Regions from separate parts of the Burkholderia sp. BCC1999 genome, predicted to be linked through region 2. Evidence: riboswitches for the same ligand, from Rfam matches in the RefSeq annotation. Region 2 holds a riboswitch; the other holds the start of a gene.
What was found. A riboswitch is a leader RNA that binds a small molecule or an ion and turns the genes downstream of it on or off. The one in region 2 is predicted to bind thiamine pyrophosphate.
Positions count from the first base shown of each region.

Region 1: it holds a riboswitch for thiamine pyrophosphate, as region 2 does, so the genes downstream of both, thiC (phosphomethylpyrimidine synthase ThiC) here and U5809_RS21555 (FAD-dependent oxidoreductase) in region 2, are expected to answer to the same signal.

Region 1 is NZ_CAJPHP010000007.1:156,906-167,602, reverse strand. Features, by position in the region: gene recB (exodeoxyribonuclease V subunit beta) at 1-223, shown strand, start outside; gene U5809_RS12130 (AAA family ATPase) at 220-2,529, shown strand; gene arfB (alternative ribosome rescue aminoacyl-tRNA hydrolase ArfB) at 2,526-2,930, shown strand; gene U5809_RS12120 (EAL domain-containing protein) at 2,981-4,261, opposite strand; gene U5809_RS12115 (DMT family transporter) at 4,740-5,666, opposite strand; gene U5809_RS12110 (hypothetical protein) at 5,809-6,057, opposite strand; gene U5809_RS12105 (glycine zipper 2TM domain-containing protein) at 6,252-6,464, opposite strand; gene thiC (phosphomethylpyrimidine synthase ThiC) at 6,698-8,629, opposite strand; TPP riboswitch at 8,754-8,870, opposite strand; gene U5809_RS12095 (pentapeptide MXKDX repeat protein) at 9,139-9,411, shown strand; gene U5809_RS12090 (cytochrome b/b6 domain-containing protein) at 9,486-10,118, shown strand; gene U5809_RS12085 (molybdopterin-dependent oxidoreductase) at 10,148-10,697, shown strand, end outside.
Region 2 is NZ_CAJPHP010000014.1:129,811-140,507, reverse strand. Features, by position in the region: gene thpR (RNA 2',3'-cyclic phosphodiesterase) at 1-517, shown strand, start outside; gene U5809_RS21575 (D-amino acid dehydrogenase) at 632-1,996, opposite strand; gene U5809_RS21570 (MFS transporter) at 2,022-3,284, opposite strand; gene U5809_RS21565 (SDR family NAD(P)-dependent oxidoreductase) at 3,415-4,191, opposite strand; gene U5809_RS21560 (ABC transporter ATP-binding protein/permease) at 4,188-5,957, opposite strand; TPP riboswitch at 6,229-6,352, shown strand; gene U5809_RS21555 (FAD-dependent oxidoreductase) at 6,578-7,714, shown strand; gene thiS (sulfur carrier protein ThiS) at 7,747-7,944, shown strand; gene U5809_RS21545 (thiazole synthase) at 7,982-8,797, shown strand; gene thiE (thiamine phosphate synthase) at 8,794-9,918, shown strand; gene U5809_RS21535 (ABC transporter ATP-binding protein) at 10,003-10,697, shown strand, end outside.

The sequences.
Region 1 (10,697 bases), on a different contig from region 2:
CCTGCAGGCGCTGCTCTACACGGTCGCGCTGCATCGCTACCTGCGCGGGCGGCTGCGCGACTACGACTACGACACGCACATCGCGGGCTACCTGTACCTGTTCGTGCGCGGCGTGCGGCCCGACTGGCGCAGCGGCGGCGAGCCGTCCGGCGTGCACGCGCGCCGGCCCGCGCGTGCGCTCGTCGATGCCCTCGACCGGATGATGGAAGGGGGCCGCGCATGAACGCGTCGGACGACACGCTCGAATTTACCGGCGGCCTCGTCGCGCGGCTGCCCGAGCCGGCCGATTTCGGCATCGCGCTCGCGGAAGGCTTCGCGCGTCGGATCGGCGATCTCGCGCGGCGCGCCGGCGCGCCGTCCGCAGCAGCGCGCTGGGCGGCACGCGCCGCGTTCGCGACGAGCCGTGCGACGGCCGGCGGTCACGTATGCGTCGCACTCGGCGCGCTCGCGCAGCGCTACGAAGCACCGCTTGACGAGGTTCGCGCGGCGCTCGCCGCCAGCGGCGTGGTCGCGTTCGGCACGCTTGCGCGTGGCGACGAGCGGCCGCTGATCGTCGACCGGCACGACCACCTGTATCTGTCGCGCTATTTCGATTACGAACGGCGGCTTGCCGATGCGCTCGTCGCGCAGGCCGGTGCCGCAGCACCGGATGAAGGGCTGTCGCCCGACCGGCTGCGCGACAACCTTGCGCGTTACTTTGGGCCGGCCACCGGCGAAGTCGACTGGCAACGCGTGGCGGCGATCGTCGCGCTGACGGGCCGCGTGACGATCGTCAGCGGCGGCCCCGGCACGGGCAAGACGACGACTGTCGTCGGCGTGCTGGCTTGTCTGCTCGACGCGCACCCGGGGCTGCGCATCGCGCTGGCCGCACCGACCGGCAAGGCCGCACAGCGGATGCAGGAAGCGCTGCATGCACGGGCCGGCGACTTGCCGCCCGAGCTGGCGGCGCGTTTGCCCGATACGTCGTATACGCTGCATCGGCTGCTGGGCGGCGGCGGGGCGGCCGGCTTTCGCCATCATCGCGACAATCCGTTGCCGTACGACCTGATCGTCGTCGACGAAGCGTCGATGATCGACGTCGCGCTCGCCGCGCATCTGCTCGATGCGCTTGCGCCGGGCGCGCGGCTCGTGCTGCTCGGTGACAAGGATCAACTGGCCGCGGTCGAAGCCGGTGCCGTGTTCGCGGAGCTCAGCGCGCGGCCAGCCTTTACGGCCGCGGCGCGCACGCGCATCGCGCAGGCGCTCGGCATCGACGAGGCGGCGTTCGTCGCGGCGTTACCGGTGCCGGACGAAACTGCAGCCGCAGGGGTTCCGGCTGCGAGTCGGGCTTCCGCTTCGGCGCAGGCCCCGGCGTCACCTTCGACATCGGCTTCCGTTTCACGCAAACCGGCGTCCCGGCCGAAGGCCGATCCGCGACAGGCATCGCTCTTCGACGACGAATCGCAGGATGACGAAGTTTCGTCGGCCGGGATCGTGTCGCCATTGCCCGCCGTCCCGGCGCCGGTCGATATCGGCGGCACCGTTACAGCGGCTGACACACCCGCGTGGATCGAAGCCGACGAACTTGCATGGCTCGATGCCGTCGAACTGCCGCCGTTCGACGCCGGCGACGTGGCGCTGGCATCGATGACGGCGACCACATCGCCATCGACCGTTGAAGCCGCCGCAGCGTCCGCCATGCCCGGGCCGGCGCCACTCGCGGATTGCGTCGTCTGGCTCGAACGCAATTACCGTTTCGGTCTCGATTCACCGATCGGGCGGCTGTCGCTCGCGATCCGTAGCGGCGACGTGCAGGCCGCGCTCGATGCGCTGCCCGCCGACGACGCGGCCGCCGCGTCGTTCCACGACGATGCGGGCGATGCGCTCGCACCGTCGACGGTCGAGCGGCTCGCAAGGCGGTTCGGCGCGTACCTCGACGCGTTGCGCGACGCACTGACTGCGCCGGTGCCCGATCCGCTGCCGCTGTTCGATGTGCTCAACCGGTTTCGGATCCTGTGCGCGACCCGCAACGGCTCACGCGGGGCGGAGCACGTCAACGCGCTCGTGGCCGCGCATGTGCGGCACGCCGCTCGCGTGCCGCTCGCGGTCGGCGCGCGCTGGTTCACCGGGCGGCCGATCATGGTGACGCGCAACGACTATGCGCTCGGGCTGTTCAACGGCGACATCGGCATCGCGTTGCCCGATGCGCACGGTGTGCTGCGCGTGTGGTTCAGGCGCGCGGACGGCACCGCGCGCGCGGTGTCGCCGGCTGCGCTGCCGCCGCACGAAACGGCGTTCGCGCTGACCGTCCATAAATCGCAGGGCTCGGAATTCGACGAAGCCGCGCTCGTGCTGCCGGCATCGTTCAGCCGGGTGCTCACGCGCGAGCTGGTCTATACGGCCGTCACGCGTGCCCGCACGCGCGTCCAGGTGATCGGGCCGCGGCGTGTGCTGGTGCAGGCGGTCGCGACGCGCACGCAGCGCGATTCGGGGCTCGCTGCGCGCGTCGACGAAGCGCTTGCGCGGCGCCGCACGGAGGCTTCGCGATGATGATCCGCTATACGCTCGATCCGGCCGACGTGGAATGGACGGCCGTGCGCGCGCAGGGCGCGGGCGGGCAAAACGTGAACAAGGTGTCGAGTGCGATTCACCTGCGCTTCGACATCCGCGCGTCGTCGCTGCCGCCGGTCATCAAGGAGCGGCTCCTCGCACTGTCCGACCAGCGCATCACGCGTGACGGCATCGTCGTGATCAAGTCGCAGGAATACCGCACGCAGGAGAAGAATCGCGAGGCGGCGCTGGCGCGGCTCGATACGCTGATCGGCAGCGTCGCGTTCACGCCGCGCGCTCGCGTTGCGACGCGGCCGACGCGCGCGTCGAAGGAGCGGCGGCTCGAGCACAAGTCGCGCCGCAGCGTGGTGAAGTCCGGAAGAGGGAAGGTGACCGACTGACGAATGAATGGCCGGCGGCCCGCGCAGGCCAATGTCCGCTGCCCGCGCGGCTAGCGCATCACCGTTCCCGCGCTGTCGAGCACGAAGTCGACGCAGAACACGACGAGCCGGCTCTGTGCCCGGATCGCGACGGCGGCCGTATAGCAGTCGCGACCTTCCGTCAGCGAGAAGTGCGGGCCCATCAGCGCGACGCGTCCCGGTGCGGCGATTGCACGCTGGAAATACGGGCGTCGCGACCAGTTGCTGTGGGTTTCGGGGAACAGCGGCGCGAGGCGCGTGGCGCCCGCCTGGCCGTCGTCGGTGTGGGCGCCGATCGACGGCAGGAACTGCTCGCCGATCTCATCGGTGACGAACACGCGGCGCGCGGCCGGCACCGCAAATACACGTTGCGCGGCGTCCTGCAGGTTGCCGCTCGCGGAAAACGCGGCCGCGCCGGTGAGCACGAGCCGCTCGATTGCGTCGAAGCCCGGTTGCTCTGCGATGACCGGCGTGTGCCGGTCGGCGATGAAGCGTTGCCACGCGGCGTCGAGCATCGCGGGCGCGGCCGCGCTCGCGTGTGCGATCGAGGCGTCGGGCTGGCCGAACCGGAAACCCTGCACGAAATCGATATCGGCTTCCATCAGCGCCTGCAGCGCGTCGTCGCTTTCCACGCCTTCGGCCAGCACCATTGCGCCGGCCTGGTGCAGCATCGACACGAGGTGATGCATGATGCGTCGATCCTCGGCCGACCCGGTCGAGCGTTCGACGAGCGAGCGGTCGAGTTTGACGATGTCGGGCCGTGCGCGCCAAACGCGGTCGAAGTTCGAGAAGCCGGTGCCGAAATCGTCGATCGCGATCAGGAAATCGCGATGCTGGATCATGTCGATCGTGCGGGCGAGCGCGGCTTCGTCGCGCGCCGGTTGCTCGACGACTTCCAGCACGATGCGATTCGGCGGCAACGAGAAATGCCGGCACAGCGCCTCGACGAACTCGCGCTGCACGAGGCCCGTATCGAGCACGCGCGGCGTCACGTTCAGGAACAGCCAGCCGTCGCCGATTCCTTGTGCGACAAAGTTGGCCGTGTGCAGGCAGCGCGCGAGCCGGTCGAGCATCAGCGCGTCGGCGTCGCCGCGCGTCCGGTCGAACAGCGCGGTGGGCGACACCAGCGCGCCGTTCGCGTCGACGACGCGCAGCAGCGCTTCGTATCCGACGACGCGCTTGTGCGTGATCGACAGCACGGGCTGGAACACGCTGCGCAGCTTCGTGGTGCGATAAGTGGCGAGCCAGCCGCCGGGCGTCGGCGTGAGGCGTTCGAGCAGGGAGTCGAGCGATAGGTCGCGGGCGGGCTTCATGTCAACGGTGCCCGGGGGCGAGCGGTGGGGCGGGAGCGAGCCGCCACGCCGATGCAGTCGCACGCGCAGGCGGACGCGAAAGAACGTGGAGCATCGATGCCGCCTTCTGCGGGTAAGTGTTCCGAGTGTAACGGGATTGCAGCGGCACGCGTATCAGGGTAACTCCAGACGCAAACGGTACACGGCTCGGCCGTGGCTGGCGCGCAGCGGTATCAGGCGCCGGGCGAGTGCGTGCCGCGCATGACTGTCACGCAGCGAAGCGCGCCGCCGCGGGACATGACAACCCGGCCGCATGGCGAATGGTGGGGAGTGGAGTACGGGAAATCCCGGCGGCCGACACGGGCGCAGCCGGGATCGGCCGTCAGAGGAATGGGGGCGTGCGGCGACACCATTCGCGGTGCGTTGGCGGGCGGGCGTTGCGCGTCACCGGCGGTTGACGATGGCCGCGCGACGAACGACGGCGCCCGCGCCCGGCTCGTCAGGTCGCTTCGCCGCCGCGCGGCCCGAAGCCGGGAATCCGCTTGATCACGCCAGTCGCGAGCGCGGTGCCGACGAGCACGATCGCGCAGCCTTCGATCATCATGGCCGACACGTGTTCGCCGAGGAACAGCGCCCCCCACAACAGCCCGAACACGGGGATCACGAACGTGACGGTAATCGCGCGGGCAGGGCCGATATGTGCGATCAGGTAGAAGAAGATGAAGTACGCGACGCCCGTGCATGCGATGCCGAGGGCGAGCACCGAGCCCCACGCGTGTGCGCTGACCGGCGCGGCCGGCCAGGTGGCGATCGCGAACGGCAGCAGCAGGATGGACGAGCCGATCATGCTGCCGGCCGCGTTGACGAGCGGGTCGACGCCGCTGAGCTTGCGCTTCGTGTAATTGGCCGCGATGCCGTAAAGCAGCGTCGCGCCGAGCGCCGCGGCGGCGGCGAGCGCGGTCGCGCTGGCGCCCGTGTCGCCGTGCGCGTTCGCGATCTGGTTCCACACGAGCGTGAGCACGCCGGCAAAGCCGATCACGAGGCCGAGCGCGCGCGGCAGCGACAGCTTGTCCTTCAGCCACAGGTACGCGACGAGCGCGCCCCACAGCGGCGTCGTTGCATTGATCACCGACGTCAGGCCGGCCGACAGCGTCAGCTCGGCGAACGCGAACAGGCAGAACGGGATGCCCGAGTTCAGCGCGCCGACGACGAACAACGGCCACGCATGATGGCGCAGCCGCGCGCCGAGGTCGGCGGGTTTGAAGCGCGTCAGCGCGAAGCCCGTGAGAAACAGCGCGCCGATGCCCACGCGTAACGCCATCAGCGGCGCGACGCCGAGATCGACCACGCCGATCCGGATGAACAGGAACGACGCGCCCCACAGGGCAGCGAGCACGGTCAGCAGAAAAGCGTTCTTGGGCGACATCGATCGTGAGGGCGGGGACGGGATGCGATGAATCTTACACCGCGTTACCGTGCCGTCGTTTCACGATTGGATGAAACGACAAGAAACGGGCAGGTCGCCGGTTGCGGGGGACGGGCGGCCTTCCGTCGGCGGCCGTATCCGGTCAGTGGTGGCGCCAGCCGCCGCGTCCGCCGAAGCCGAAATTGAGCGACAGCGCCGGTCCCCAATAGCCGCCCCATGCGGGTGCATAGGCGGGTGCCGGATAGTAGTAGGCGGGGCCGGGATCGACGTACACGGGCGCCGGCTGCACCGGCGCGGCCGTGTAATAGCCGCCAGGATAGTAGCCGTACGGGTAGTAGCAGCCGGCGAGCGTCGTGCAGGCGAGCGCCGCTGCGACGAGGGTCCTGTTCATGATGTCTCTCCGGCGGAGCCGGCAATCGGCAGATGCTTAAGCTTAGGCCGCGCGCCGATGACACGGTATGCAAAACGGTAACCGATCATTTCCGGGCGGTTGACGCGCATATTGCGACGCCGCATGCGAAAACGGCGCTTCCGCATCGCGGAAACGCCGTCTGGACGAATGTTGCGCCGGGTCCGGCCGGCTGCTTACTTGCCGACCTGGTTGCCGATGATGCCGCCGGCTGCCGCGCCGCCCAGCGTCGACAGCGCGTTGCCGCCGATCGCCGCGCCGGCGACGCCACCGACACCCGCGCCGATTGCCGTGTCGCGCTGCCGCCTCGTCATCGAGTCGCAGGCCGACAGGCTGGTCACCGTTGCGACGAGGAGCGCGCATACCCCAATACGCCGAATCGAAATCATGATCGTTGTCCTTGTGGTAGTGAACGGAGGACGCGCGACCGGCTGGCGGCCACGCATGTCCCCAATCTACGCGCCGCTCCACGGGGCTGCTGTAAGGACTTGTTAAGGCTCGCGCGGTTTCGTAATCAATTGTGTCCCGCGCGTCGGCAGGCACACGACATGCGCAAAAAAGCCCGCTCGAAAGCGGGCTTCGTGCATTGCGATGCGATTCCGGTGTGGATCGCCGCTTGCGTTTACTGACGGTGATAGATCTCGGCGCCGGTCTTGACGAACTCGACCGCCTTCACTTCCATCCCTTTCTTCAGCGCCTCGGTTTCCGATACGCCCTGCTGCGCCGCGAACTCGCGCACGTCCTGCGTGATCTTCATCGAGCAGAAGTGCGGGCCGCACATCGAGCAGAAGTGCGCGACCTTCGCCGAATCCTTCGGCAGCGTCTCGTCGTGGAATTCGCGCGCCTTGTCCGGATCGAGACCGATGTTGAACTGGTCTTCCCAGCGGAACTCGAAGCGTGCCTTCGACAGTGCGTTGTCGCGAACCTGTGCGCCGGGGTGGCCCTTGGCGAGATCGGCGGCGTGCGCGGCGAGCTTGTACGTGATGATGCCTTCCTTCACGTCGTCCTTGTTCGGCAGGCCAAGGTGTTCCTTCGGCGTCACGTAGCAGAGCATCGCGGTGCCGAACCAGCCGATCATCGCGGCGCCGATGCCCGACGTGATGTGGTCGTAGCCCGGCGCGATGTCGGTGGTGAGCGGCCCGAGCGTGTAGAACGGCGCTTCCTTGCACCAGTCGAGCTGAAGATCCATGTTCTCCTTGATCAACTGCATCGGCACGTGGCCGGGGCCTTCGATCATCACCTGCACGTCGTGCTTCCACGCGATCTGCGTGAGCTCGCCGAGCGTCTTCAGTTCGCCGAGCTGCGCTTCGTCGTTCGCGTCGTAGATCGAGCCGGGGCGCAGGCCGTCGCCGAGCGAGAAGCTCACGTCGTACGCCTTCATGATCTCGCAGATCTCTTCGAAGTGTTCGTACAGGAAGCTTTCCTTGTGGTGCGCGAGACACCACTTCGCCATGATCGAGCCGCCGCGCGACACGATGCCCGTCATCCGGTTAGCGGTGAGCGGCACATATTGCAGGCGCACGCCCGCGTGGATCGTGAAGTAGTCGACGCCTTGCTCGGCCTGCTCGATCAGCGTGTCGCGGAAGATTTCCCAGGTCAGGTCCTCGGCCTTGCCGTTGACCTTCTCCAGCGCCTGGTAGATCGGCACCGTGCCGATCGGCACCGGGCTGTTGCGGATGATCCACTCGCGCGTTTCATGGATGTGCTTGCCGGTCGACAGGTCCATCACCGTGTCGCCGCCCCAGCGGATCGCCCACGTCATCTTGTCGACTTCCTCGCCGATCGACGACGTGACGGCCGAGTTGCCGATGTTCGCGTTGATCTTCACGAGGAAGTTGCGGCCGATGATCATCGGCTCGGATTCCGGGTGGTTGATGTTCGCGGGGATGATCGCGCGGCCGCATGCCACTTCCGAGCGCACGAATTCCGGCGTGATCTCGGCCGGCGCGTTCGCGCCGAAGGCCGCGGCGCCGAACGCCTGGCCCGGGTGCTGGCGGCCCATCATCGCGGCGAGCTTCGCGCCGTTCGGGCCACTCGACTTCAGGCTCTCGAGGTACTCGGCGCGACGCTGGTTCTCGCGGATCGCGATGTATTCCATTTCCGGCGTGATGATGCCCTGGCGCGCATAGTGCATCTGCGTGACGTTCTTGCCGGCCTGGGCGCGGCGCGGGTTGCGGTGTAGGCCCGGGAACCGCAGGTCGGCGGTGGCCGGGTCGGCCGCGCGCTCGAGGCCGTACTGGCTCGACAGGCCGCCGAGCATTTCGGTGTCGCCGCGTGCTTCGATCCAGCCCTGACGCAGCGCGGCCAGGCCCGCGCGGATGTCGATCTTCGCTTCCGGATCGGTGTAGGGGCCCGACGTGTCGTACACGTAGATCGGCGGATTCTTTTCGCCGCCGAAGCCGGTCGGCGTGTCGGCCTGTGTGATTTCTCGCATCGGCACGCGGATGTCGGGCTGAGAGCCGGTTACATAAACCTTGCGGGAATTCGGCAGCGGGGCGACGGCCGCGGCATCGACATGAGCGTCGGCGGACAGAAACTTCGGATTGGCGTTCATGCAATCTCCTGTGTGAGCGCCGGACAGGCGCTTCGGCGCTTGCCCGGAGCCCTTGACGTATGTGGGGCTCGAGCTAAGCAGGAGACGAGGCTTGGTGAGGCGGCGGATTTCGTCAGAAGGATGGCGGCGAAATCCGTACGCTTCCCTGCGCTGGCATTATCCAGATCAGGTTCAAAGGGTATTTCTCACCCGCAATGCCGGTTGTTTGACCGAACGCATTGCAGGACCCCCGCGTTAGCAGCGCACACGATACACCGGCTTGGCTGCGGTTTCAACCGGGAGCGGATCGGATGCCGCCGGGCGATTTCCGGATCGCCGCCGGCGAGCCGGGCAGGGTGCAGCGCAGCAATCGCGGCTTCCTTACGGCGTCCCGGCGGACCGGCGCGCGTCGAGCGGTGCAGCATTCGCATCTTCATTTCAGGCGTCTAGAATTTTTTTTGACATCGCTGTCATTTCCGGCGGTGTGCTCCGTCTATTCGGCTCCTAAACCCATGTAGTGGAGAGATGTCATGAAAAACGTATTCCTGGTTGCCTGTGTCGCCGCACTTGCCACGATCGCAACGGGCGCCTACGCGCAGAACGATGCGATGTCGAAGGACGGCATGTCGATGTCGAAGGACGCGATGGGTCACGACGCGATGGCGAAGGATGGCGCGATGAAGAAGGACGGCATGAAGAAGCATGCGATGAAAAAGGACGCGATGTCGAAGGACGCGATGGGCCACGACGCGATGTCCAAGGGCGACGCGATGAAGAAGGACACCATGAGCCCGTCGAACTGATCGACGTGCGCGGGGCGCGGCCGGCCGGCTGCGGACGCATCGCGTCCCGTCGCATCATTCCGGGAGTCTTCATCATGCAAACGGTTCCTGCCACGGATCGCGCGAGCGCGACGCCGCCCGCGCCGACGATCCATCCGCCGTGGGTGCGCGTGAGCCACTGGCTCAACGCGCTCGCGGCGATCCTGATGGCGCTGTCCGGCTGGCGTATCTACGACGCGTCGCCGATCTATCCGTCGTTCACGTTCGCACACGGCATCACGCTCGGCGGCTGGCTCGGCGGCGCGCTGCAATGGCATTTCGCGGCGATGTGGCTGCTGGTCGGCAACGGGCTGTTCTACCTCGCGATGTCGATCGCAACGGGGCGCTTCGCGCGCAAGCTGTTGCCCGTCACGCCGGCGTCCATCTGGCGCGACGTCCGCGCCGCGCTCGGCGGGCGGCTGTCGCACAACGACCTGAGCGTCTACAACGCGGTGCAGCGAGCCGCGTACCTGACCGCGATCGTCGATCTCGTCGTGCTGGTGCTGTCGGGGCTCACGATCTGGAAATCCGTGCAGTTTCCGCTGCTGCGCGAACTGTTCGGCGGCTACGACAACGCGCGCGTCGTGCATTTCTGGGCGATGTCGCTGCTCGTCGCCTTCTTTGTCGTCCACGTCGCGATGGCGCTGCTGGTGCCGCGCTCGTTGCTCGCGATGCTGCGCGGCCGCTGACCTGCTCATCGCGGGCGAAGGAAATCATCATGTCGGAATCCGAAAAAAACCGTGGCGAGCCGCGCTGGACACTCGACCGGAAGTCGCTCGAACTCGATGTCCGCCGCGAGCTCGAGATGCCGTCGCGGCGGCTCTTCAACCGGCGCGTGCTGACGCTCGGCGGCCTCGCGATGCTGACCGGCTGCACGCTGCAGGACGACGCGTCGGTCAACACGTTTCTCGAGAAAGTGTCGCGCATGAACGATCGCGTGCAGGCCTGGCTGTTCAACCCCGACCGGCTCGCGCCGACCTACACCGAGGCCGACATCACGCGCCCGTTCCCGTTCAACGCGTACTACGGGATCGACGAAGTGCGGCATGTCGATGAGTCGACGTACCGCCTCGTGCTGTCCGGCCGCGTGACGGGCAAGCGCGTGTGGACGCTCGACGAGCTTCGCGCGTTGCCGCACGCGGAACAGATCACGCGGCACATCTGCGTGGAAGGGTGGAGTGCGATCGGCCGCTGGGGCGGCACGCCGTTCGGCGCGTTCCTCGCGCGTGCCGGCGCCGACACGCGGGCGAAACACGTCGGTTTCAAAT
Region 2 (10,697 bases):
GTCGCGCGACGCGCTGCACGCGTTGCCGGTCACCCGTGGCGCGCGGCGCACGCTGCCCGCGCAGCTGCACATGACGCTCGCGTTCATCGGCGCTATCGAACGCGAGCGGTGCGACGCGCTGGCTGCGCACCTGCCCGCGCTCGCGGCAGCGCATGCGCTGCCGTTGCTGCCGGTCGAGCGGATCGCGTGGTGGCCGAGCCTGCCGCGTGCGAGGCTGATCGTCGCGGAGCTGGCGGCCGATCCCGCCTGCGTCGCGCTGAATGCGGGGTTGTCGTTACTGCTGCGCGATCTGGGCGTGCCGGCCGACCGTCGGCCGTTCCGGCCGCACGTGACGCTCGCGCGACTGCCGCACGACGCGGTCGGCCAGCCCGCGCACGGCGGCGCGCCGGGGCGGCCGGTCGTGCTGCGCGTCGAAGCGCTGACGCTGTTCGAAAGCCGGCTGTCGCACGAAGGCGTGTCGCATCGGCCGATCGTTTCCGCGCCGATCGCATGGGCGGACGGTCAGGCGGCGCAGTGAGCGGCGTGCGCGCCGCGTTGTGATTGCCTGGCGCCATGCAGATCGCGTCAGCGTATCGGGTCGACGATATCGTCCCGCCTACCGGGCCTACCGGGCCTACCGGGCCTACCGGGCCTACCGGCCGTAGCGCGCCAGCGTCAGGCCCGACAGGTCGATCTCCGGTTCTCGCCCCGTGACGAGATCCGCCACCACCTTCCCCGACCCCATCGACATCGCCCAGCCCGTCGAGCCGTGGCCGACGTTGAGCCAGAGCCCGTCGATCCCGCTCGCGCCGAGCAGCGGCGGACCGTCAGGCGTCATCGGCCGGCGGCCGACCCAGAAGCGCGCCGATGCACGATCGGCCGCGTGCGGGAACCAGTCGTCGAGCACTTTCATCAGCGTATCGAGCGCCTGTTGGCGCAGCGCTGCGTGCTGGTTACCGAGTTCCGCGGTACCCGCGACGCGCAACGTCGGGCCGAATCGCGTGATCGCCGTCTTCAGGGATTCGTCCATCAGCGCGGCGTGCGGTGCTTTTTCGTCGTCGACGACGGCGAGGGTCGCCGAGTAGCCCTTCACCGGATACAACGGCACGTCGATGCCGTGCGGCCGTAGCAGGTCGGCGCTGTCGACGCCGAGCGCGACGACGATCGCGTCGGCGGCGAGCCGCGTGTCGCGGTGCGTGCCGCCGGCGTTCGATGCGTGCGGATTCGGTCGTGCCCGATCATGCGTATCGCCATCGCCATCGCCATCGCCATCGCCATCGCCATCGCCATCGCCATTGCCGGCGATCCGCACGCCGCGCACCTGGCCCGCCGCAACGTCGAGCGCCTGCACTTGCGTGCGAAAGCGGAACGTCACGCCGTTCGCTTCGCACAGCGTCCGCAGTTCACGCGTAAAGCGTGCGCAGTCGCCCGCTTCGTCGTCGGGCAGGTAGATGCCGCCGACGGGTGCCTGCCGCGCCCAGCGCAGGCCTGGCTCGATCGCCGCGCAGCCCGCCGCGTCGAGTTCGCGAAACGCGATGCCGGCATCGCGCAGCACCTTCAGCGCGGGCTGGACCATCTCGACGTCGAACGCGCCGCGCAACAGTTGCAGGTAGCCGCGGCTCGCGCCGTAGTCGAACGGATGGCGCTCGCGAAACGCATGCAGGCATGCGCGGCTGTAATACGCGATGCGCTGCATCCGCTGCTTGTTCACGCGGAACCGCTCGAACTCGCATTCGCGGAGCCAGCGCGCGATCCAGCGCCACTGTGCGGCATCGAGCGTCGGCCGGAAGATCAGCGGCGACGCGGGCTTGAACAGGTACTTGAGGATCTTGCCGGGCATCCCGGGCGCGGCCCACGGTGTCACGTAGCCGGGCGCGATCACGCCCGCGTTGCCGAGGCTCGTCGCCTGCGCGACGTCGGCCTCGCGTTCGATCACCGTGACCTCGCAGCCTGCTTCGCGCAGGTGCCAGGCGGTGGTGATGCCGATCACGCCGGCGCCGAGGACGATCACGTGCATGCGGTTTCCGGAACGAAGCGGTGGCTCACGACGCGACGGCCGGATCGTCGACGAGCGACTTGCCGCGCGTTTCGGGCAGCACGAGCGCGGCGACGATCACGAGCAGGTAGCCGCCCCCCGCGACGAGGCCGATCGCCTTCACGAGCGACATCGACTGCGACAGCGAGCCGACGAGGATCGGGAAGAACGAGCCGAGCCCGCGGCCGAGGTTGTAGCAGAAGCCCTGGCCCGAGCCGCGGATCGCGCCCGGATACAGTTCCGACAGATACGCGCCGACGCCCGCGAAGATCCCCTGCACGACGATGCCGAGCGGGAAGCCGAGCAGCAGCATCGCGGTATCGGTGATCGGCAGCATCGTGTACGCCATGCCGAGCGAGAACGAGCCGATCGCGAACAGGATGAACGACGCGCGGCGGCCGAGCCGGTCGGACAGGATCGCGCCGACCACGTAGCCGACGAACGAGCCGACGATCAGCACGACGAGATAGCCGCTCGTGTTGAACACCGACAGGTGGCGGACGGTTTTCAGGTAGGTGGGCAGCCACGTCGTGATCGCGTAGTAGCCGCCGAGCATGCCGGTGCACAGCGCGCTGCCGAACAGCGTCGCGCGCAGGTGCGGCGGCGAGAAGATCTCGAGGAAGTGGCCCGACACGCGGCCTTCGTCGCGTGCGCGGCGCGTGGCCGTGTAGATGTCGGGATCGCTGACGTTGCGGCGGATGTACAGGATCCACAGCGCGGGTGCGATGCCGATCCAGAAGCACGCGCGCCACGCGATCTGCTCGGGCAGCAGCGCGAAGAACGCCCAGTAGAGGATCGCGGCCGCGCCCCAGCCGAACGACCAGCTGCTCTGCACGGTGCCGACGGCCTTCGCGCGATGCTCGGGCGAGCGGATCGTCTCGGCCATCATGATCGTCACGACCGACCATTCGCCGCCGAAACCGAAGCCCTGCAGCGTGCGCGTGGCGAGCAACTGCCAGAACGAATGCGTGAAACCGGACAGGCACGTGAACAACGCGAACGTCGCGATCGTCCACTGCAGCACGCGCACGCGGCCGTAGCGGTCGGCGAGGATGCCGGCGACCCAGCCGCCGATCGCCGACGAGATCAGCGAGCTCGTCGCGATCATCCCGGCCTCGCTCTTCGACATGCCCCACGTGGCGATCAGCGTCGGAATCAGGAACGAATAGATCATGAAGTCGAACGCATCGACCGCGTAGCCGCCGAAGCCGGCGTACAGCGTCCGGCGCTCGCGCGTCGACAGTTCGTTGAACCACTGGAATGCCTGCATGCTTGCCGCCCCCTCTCGTCTTGTCTCGTTCTCGCGCTGCCGCGTGGCGATTATTTTACGGTCGCGATCCCGCGCGCCAAAAAAGGCGACCGCAGGTTCGTTCGGGCAGGCAGTGGGAGGGTAGGACGCTTCAGAGCGTCAGGCCGCCGTCGACGTGAATGACCTGGCCGGTGATCTGCCGCGCCGCATCGGACAGCAGGAATGCGATCAGCGCGGCGACGTCGTCGGGTTCGGCGATCCGGCCGAGCGGCGTCGCCTGTTCGGCCTGCGCCCACGCGGCGGCGTTGCCGGCGCTCGGGCCGTGGTCCTTGCGCGTGAAGCCCGGCGCGACCGCGTTCACGGTGATGCCGTGCGCGGCGAATTCGGCGGCGGCGGTGCGCACGAGCGATTCGAGCGCGGCCTTCGCGGCGGCGGTCGCCGCGAACGGCGCATCGGCGCGGTAGCGGTGTGCGACGAACGAACTGACCGCGACGATTCGCGGCGTGGCCGACGCTTCGAGCAGCGGCCGCGCGCGGCCTGCGAGCGCGGAGAACGCGCCGGGCATCGCCGCGAAGGCGGCGGCGAGCGCGTCCGTGGAAAGATCGGAAAAGGATTGCCGCGCGGCGAAGCCGGCATTCGCGACGAGCTGATCGAGCCCGCCGAAATGTGTAGCGGTGCTCTCGACCAGCGCGGCGGCGACACCCGGTTCGCCAAGATCGCCGGTCAGCGTGATGCACTCGGCGCCGGCCGTCGTGCATGCGTGGGCGACTTCGGCAAGGCGTGCCCGCGCTGAATCGTCCGCGCCGCGCGCATGCAGCGCCAGCGCGATGCCGGGCGCCGCGAGCCGCCGTGCGAGCGCCGCGCCGATCCCCGAGCCAGCGCCGGTGATCAGCGCGATGCGTTCGAGGGGCGCGGCGCGTGCACTCACGCGGCGACCTTGTCGCCGGCGTTCACGCGTTCGACGTTGATCGTGCCTACGTGGAACGCGGCCAGCGACTCGCGGTGCGCGATGCTGACGATCGCGGCCTTCGGCAGCCGTTCGGCGAACAGGTGATAGAGGCGTGCCTCGTTGTCGGCGTCGAGCGCGCTGGTGGCTTCGTCGAGGAACAGGAAGTCGGGCTTGTGCAGCAGCACGCGTGCGCCGGCAAGACGCTGCTGCTCGCCCGGCGACAGCACGCGCGTCCAGTGCGCGGTCTCGTCGAGGCGGTCGACGTAATCCTCGAGGCGGCACGCGCGCAGCGCGTCGCGGCACGCTTCGTCGCTGAACGCGTCGGGTGTCGCCGGATAGGTGAGCGCGGCCTTCAGCGTGCCGATCGGCAGATAGCTCGTCTGCGGCACGAACATCATCCGCGCGCCGACGGGCGCGTCGATCGCGCCGTCCCCGAACGGCCACAGGCCCGCGAGCGCACGCATGAACGTGCTCTTGCCGGAACCCGACTTGCCGATCACGAGCCAGCGCGAGCCCGGCTCGATCGTGACGTTGCCGATGTTCGCGAGCGCGTTGCCGTTCGGCAGCGCGAGCTTCAGCGACGACGTCGACAGCTTCGCATCGTCGATGTAGTGCAGGTTGATGCCGCCGTGCTCGGTCGCGGGCGACAGGCTTTCCTTCAGGTGCGACGTGCCCATCACGCGCTTGAATTCGCGCAGACGGTTGACGGTGGCGCGCCATTCGACGAGGGTCGAGTAGCTGTTGATGAACCACGAGAACGAATCGCTGACGGTGCCGAACGCGGACGAGATCTGCATCAGCACGCCGAACGAGAACGCACCCGCGAAATAGCGCGGCGCGGCGACGACGAGCGGAAAGATGATCGCGATCTGCCCGTAGAAGCTCAGCACGAACGTGAGCCGCTTCGTGTACTTCATCACGCGCCACCAGTTGTCGCGGATGCGCATGAAGAGGGTCTGCGCGTTGCCTGCCTCGGTCTTCTCGCCGTCGTAGAACGCGATCTGCTCGGCGTTCTCGCGCACGCGGATCAGCCCGAAGCGGAAATCGGCCTCGACGCGCTGCTGCTGGTAGTTGATCGACACGAGCGGATGGCCGACCTTCTGGATGATCAGCGAGCCGATCACCGCGTACAGCGCGGCCGCCCACACCATGTAGCCGGGAATCGAGATCGGCGTCGCGCCGAGCGTGAACGTCAGCGCGCCGGCGAGCGACCACAGGATCGTGATGAACGACACGAGCGTGACGACCGTCGACAGCAGGTCGAGCGACAGTGCGAGCGTCGTGGTCGCGAACGACTGGAGGTCGTCGGTGATCCGCTGGTCGGGGTTGTCGGCGAGACGATCACGTTCGATCCGGTAGAACGCGCGATCGCCGAGCCACTGGCCGAGGAAGCGGTCGGTGAGCCACTGGCGCCAGCGGAAGCCGAGCATCTGCCGCAGGTAGCGGCCGTACACGGCGAGGATGATGAAGGCGAACGCGAGCGCGGAGAACTGCATCAGCAGGTTCGGGAAGTCGTGGACGTCCTTCGACTGCAGCGCGTTGTAGAACTCGGCGTTCCACTTGTTCAGCCGGACGTTGATCCAGACCACGCAGAGGTTGATCGCGATGATCGTGACCAGCAGGCCCCACGCGAATTTCCATTCGGACGATACCCAGTAGGGCTTGATGAGGCTCCATGCGGATACCGGGCGCTCGTCCTGCGGCGCGTCGGAGGCGGAGCGGACGGGATCGATCGATTGGGTCATGTGCTTCCTGATGAGTAGCCGGCGCGCGGGCCGGGCGAAGCCGGGCGCGCGCCGCGATACGGCATGCCGGGGCGCGGCGCCGACTGACGGCGGGCGCACGGATGGTCGCCCGCGCGTCTTAAACGGCACTTAAGGGCCGGCGGTGACGCGGCAACCGGCCGCTTGCCGCGGCCGGCCTGCGGGCATTGTGCCAGAGCGGCGCGGGCCGACGGCGAATTTGCACCATGGGGGACAGTTTGCGGCGCTTTCCGCTTTTATGGTCTAATGGCCGACGACGAAACAGGGGTGCTTCGTGGCGCGGCCGGCGGATGTTCCAGGCGGCGCGGCGAGGCTGAGAAAAACCCTTTGCACCCGATCCGGGTAATACCGGCGAGGGAAGTTTCTGATCCCGCCGGGCCGCGCTGGCCGCCATCCCACATGGTCAGCGCCCGAGTCCCGCCCGGCCGGCCTTTGCTGCCGGTTTCGTCCTTTTGGGTACGCGCATTGCGCGTTACGGAAGGAATGATGACCGCACAATCTTCAGTCTTTTGCTTGATTCCCGGCCCGATGCCGCGTGCGTTCGCACGGGGCGGCGCGCGCGCGTCGACGTTCGTCGTGCACGCTTGCGTGGAGGGCGCGCGATGAACGTCCAGGATGCACGGCCCGATTTCGCGGTGCTCGGCGGCGGCCTCGTCGGCCGCCTGATCGCATGGCGGCTCGCGGGCGACGGGCACCGCGTCGCGCTCTACGAGCGCGGCGGCCCGGACGGCGAGCAGTCGGCTGCGTGGATCGCCGCCGCGATGCTCGCGCCGCTCGCGGAAGCGGCGAGCGCGGAGCTGCTGATCACCGAGCTCGGCGCCGCGTCGCTCGAACGCTGGCCGCAGTGGCTCGCGGAATTGCCCGAACCCGTCTTCTTCCAGCATCACGGCACACTCGTCGTCTGGCACCACGCGGACCGCGCGGAGGCGCCGCTGTTCGAGCGGCGCGTGCGCGCGAACGCGCCGGCCGACCTGTTCGGCGGCGGCTTCGTGACGCTCGCCGGCGCGCAGGTCGATGCGGCCGAGCCGGTGCTCGCGGGCCGCTTCGCGCGCGGCCTGCTGCTGCCGAACGAAGGCCAGCTCGACAATCGCCAGGCGCTGCGCGCGCTGGCTGCGGGCCTCGCCGAACGCGGCGTCGACCTGCACTGGCACGTCACGATCGACGATGCGAACCTGCCCGCCGCGCATTTCACGATCGATTGCCGCGGGCTCGGCGCGAAATCCGCGCTGCCCGCGCTGCGCGGCATCCGCGGTGAAGTCGCGCGCGTGCATGCGCCGGGCATCGGGCTCACCCGGCCCGTGCGGCTGCTGCATCCGCGGTACCCGCTGTACATCGCGCCGAAGCAGGACGATCTCTATGTGATCGGCGCGACCGAGGTGGAGGGCGAGGACATGTCGCCCGTCAGCGTGCGCTCCGCGCTCGAACTGCTGAGCGCGGCGTTCTCCGTGCACCCGGCGTTCGGCGAGGCGCGCATCCTCGAACTCAATGCGCAGTGCCGGCCGACGCTGCCAGATCACCGCCCGGCGGTGATCTGGGACGGCGCGTCGACGCTCGCCGTCAACGGCCTGTACCGGCACGGCTTCATGATCGCGCCGGAAGTCGCGCAGGCGGCCGTCGCGTTCGCGCAAGCCGCGCTCGGCGGCGCGTTCGGCGACGCCGACGCGTTCGCCGCGTGGCGCGACGCCGCGCGCTGGCCGACGCTCCTTCATCACCGCAGCGACGCGCGCCAGCCGGCCTGACGCGCGCCGCCGACCGAATCCGACCGAGCCTCATGGATATCCAGATCAACCAACAGACCCTGACGCTGCCCGACGGTGCGACGGTGGCCGACGCGCTCGCCGCGTACGGCGCGCGTCCGCCGTACGCGGTTGCGCTGAACGGCAATTTCGTCGCGCGCACGCAGCATGCGGCGCGCGCGCTCGCGACGGGCGACAAGCTCGACGTCGTGCACCCCGTCGCGGGCGGCTGACGCCGCCGGTTCGCCCCCGCTCTTCCAGGAAAACGACATGACGTCCCTCACATCCGCCGACGCGCTGACGCTGTACGGCGAAACCTTCGCAAGCCGCGTGCTGCTCGGCACGTCGCGCTATCCGTCGCTGCAGTCGCTGTCCGATTCGATCGCCGCGTCGCGTCCCGGTATGGTGACGGTCGCGCTGCGCCGCCAGATGACGGGCGGCACGGCCGAAGCCGGCTTCTTCGACCTGCTCAAGCGCCACGCGGTGCCGCTGCTGCCGAACACGGCCGGCTGCCAGACCGTCGCCGAGGCCGTGACGACCGCGCACATGGCGCGCGAGGTATTCGGCACCGACTGGATCAAGCTCGAGCTGATCGGCGACGACTACACGCTGCAGCCCGATCCGGTCGGGCTGATCGAGGCCGCCGCGCAACTGGTCAAGGACGGTTTCAAGGTGCTGCCGTACTGCACCGAGGATCTCGTGATCGGCCGGCGCCTGCTCGATGTCGGCTGCGAGGCGCTGATGCCATGGGGGGCGCCGATCGGCACGGGCAAGGGCGTCGTGAACCCGTACGGCCTGCGCGTGCTGCGCGAGCGGCTGCCCGACGTGCCGCTGATCGTCGACGCGGGGCTCGGCGTGCCGTCGCATGCTTGCCAGGTGATGGAGTGGGGTTTCGACGGCGTGCTGCTGAACACGGCCGTGTCGCAGGCCACGCACCCGGAGATCATGGCGCGCGCCTTTGCGCAGGGCGTCGAAGCGGGGCGTGCCGCGTATCTGGCGGGGCCGATGGACGCGCGCGAAACCGCGCACGCCAGCACGCCGGTCGTCGGCATGCCGTTCTGGCACCAGGACGGGGGCGGCGCATGAGCGCGCGCTTCGCCGATGCATTCTGGCCGCCGGCCGACGAGCTGGCCGAAGCGGCCGAACGGATTCGCGCCCGCCTCGGCGACTGGCCGTACGGCGCGGCGCCGTGGCGGCTCTGCGTGGCAGCGCCCGACGCGCCGGCCGACGGCGACGTGCTGATCGTGTCGGCCGGCGACCGCACCGCGCAGGCGCGCGCGTCCGCCGCATCGCGGCCGGCCTCGCCGGACGCGGTCGCGATCGAATTCGACGAGCAGGGCGCGGTGCTGCATGCGGCGGGCGCGCGCTACGCGCTCGAAGCCGCGCATCCGCTGGCGGACGACTGGATCGCGGCCCTCGCGGCATTCCTCGATTGCGGCTTCGCGCCGGTTGATGCACTGGTGCTCGCGCTGGCCTGGCGCGACGGCGACGAGACGCGCGCGGACGATGCGTGGCCGGTCGACGCCGCGCGGTTCCCCAGGGTCGCCGGGCTGCCGCCCGCGCCGGAGCCGGCGTTCGCGCCGTGCCCCGCGCAACTCGGCCTCTATCCGGTCGTCCCCGATGCGGACTGGGTCGAACGCGTGCTCGATGGCGGCGCGCGGACCGTGCAACTGCGCGTGAAAGGCGCGACGCCGGATGCGCTGCGCAGGGAAATCGCGCGTGCGGTCGCGGCGGGGCGCCGCTATCCCGATGCGCGCGTGTTCATCAACGATCACTGGCAGATCGCAGCAGATGAGGGCGCGTACGGCGTTCATCTGGGTCAGGAAGACCTCGAGACGGCCGATCTGGCCGCAATTGCTCGCGCGGGCCTGCGGCTCGGACTTTCGAGCCATGGTTATTACGAGATGTTGCGGGCGTTGCACGAGCGCCCGAGCTACCTCGCGCTCGGCCCCGTCTACGCGACCGCCACGAAGGCCGTTGCCGCGCCGCCGCAGGGCCTCGCGCGAATTGCCCGCTATGCGCGCTTCGCGGGCGCGCGGGCGCCGCTCGTCGCGATCGGCGGGGTGGGGCTCGACGCGCTGCCGGCCGTGCTGGCGACGGGCGTCGGCAGTGTGGCGGTGGTCAGTGCGGTCACGGGCGCAGCCGACTATCGGACGGCGCTTATTGCACTGCAGCAGTGCTTTCCCGGACAATTTGACAATCATTGACCGCAGGGCCCGGAACGGCGTCACGACATCATTCCAATGCAGGCCCTATAATTCGGCGTTCTGCGTATAAGGACTGTCAGCTCCGTGAGCCCCACTCCTACCGAGACCCTGCTGGAACTTCGCGACGTCGACTTTGGCTACGGCGACCGCCTCGTCCTGTCCAACCTGAACCTGCGCTTCGGGCGTGGGCAGGTCGTCGCGGTCATGGGCGGCTCGGGTTGCGGCAAGACCACCGTGCTGCGCCTGGTCGGCGGCCTCGTGCGCGCGCGTCGCGGCCAGGTGCTGTTCGACGGCGCCGATGTCGGCGCGCAAACGCGTGACGGCCTGTATGCGCTGCGCCGCAAGATGGGCATGCTGTTCCAGTTCGGCGCGTTGTTCACCGACATGTCGGTATTCGAGAACGTCGCGTTCGCGCTGCGCGAACATACCGACCTGCCCGAAGACCTGATCCGCGATCTCGTGCTGATGAAGCTCAACGCGGTCGGCCTGCGCGGCGCGCGCGACCTGATGCCGTCCGAGGTATCGGGCGGGATGGCGCGCCGGATCGCGCTCGCCCGCGCGATCGCGCTCGATCCGCAGCTCATCATGTACGACGAGCCGTTCGCGGGCCTCGACCCGATCTCGCTCGGCATCACCGCGAACCTGATCCGCACGCTGAACCAGGCACTCGGCGCGACGTCGATCCTCGTCACGCACGACGTGCCGGAATCGTTCGCGATCGCCGACTACGTGTACTTTCTGGCCAACGGCGGCGTGCTCGCGCAGGGTACGCCCGACGA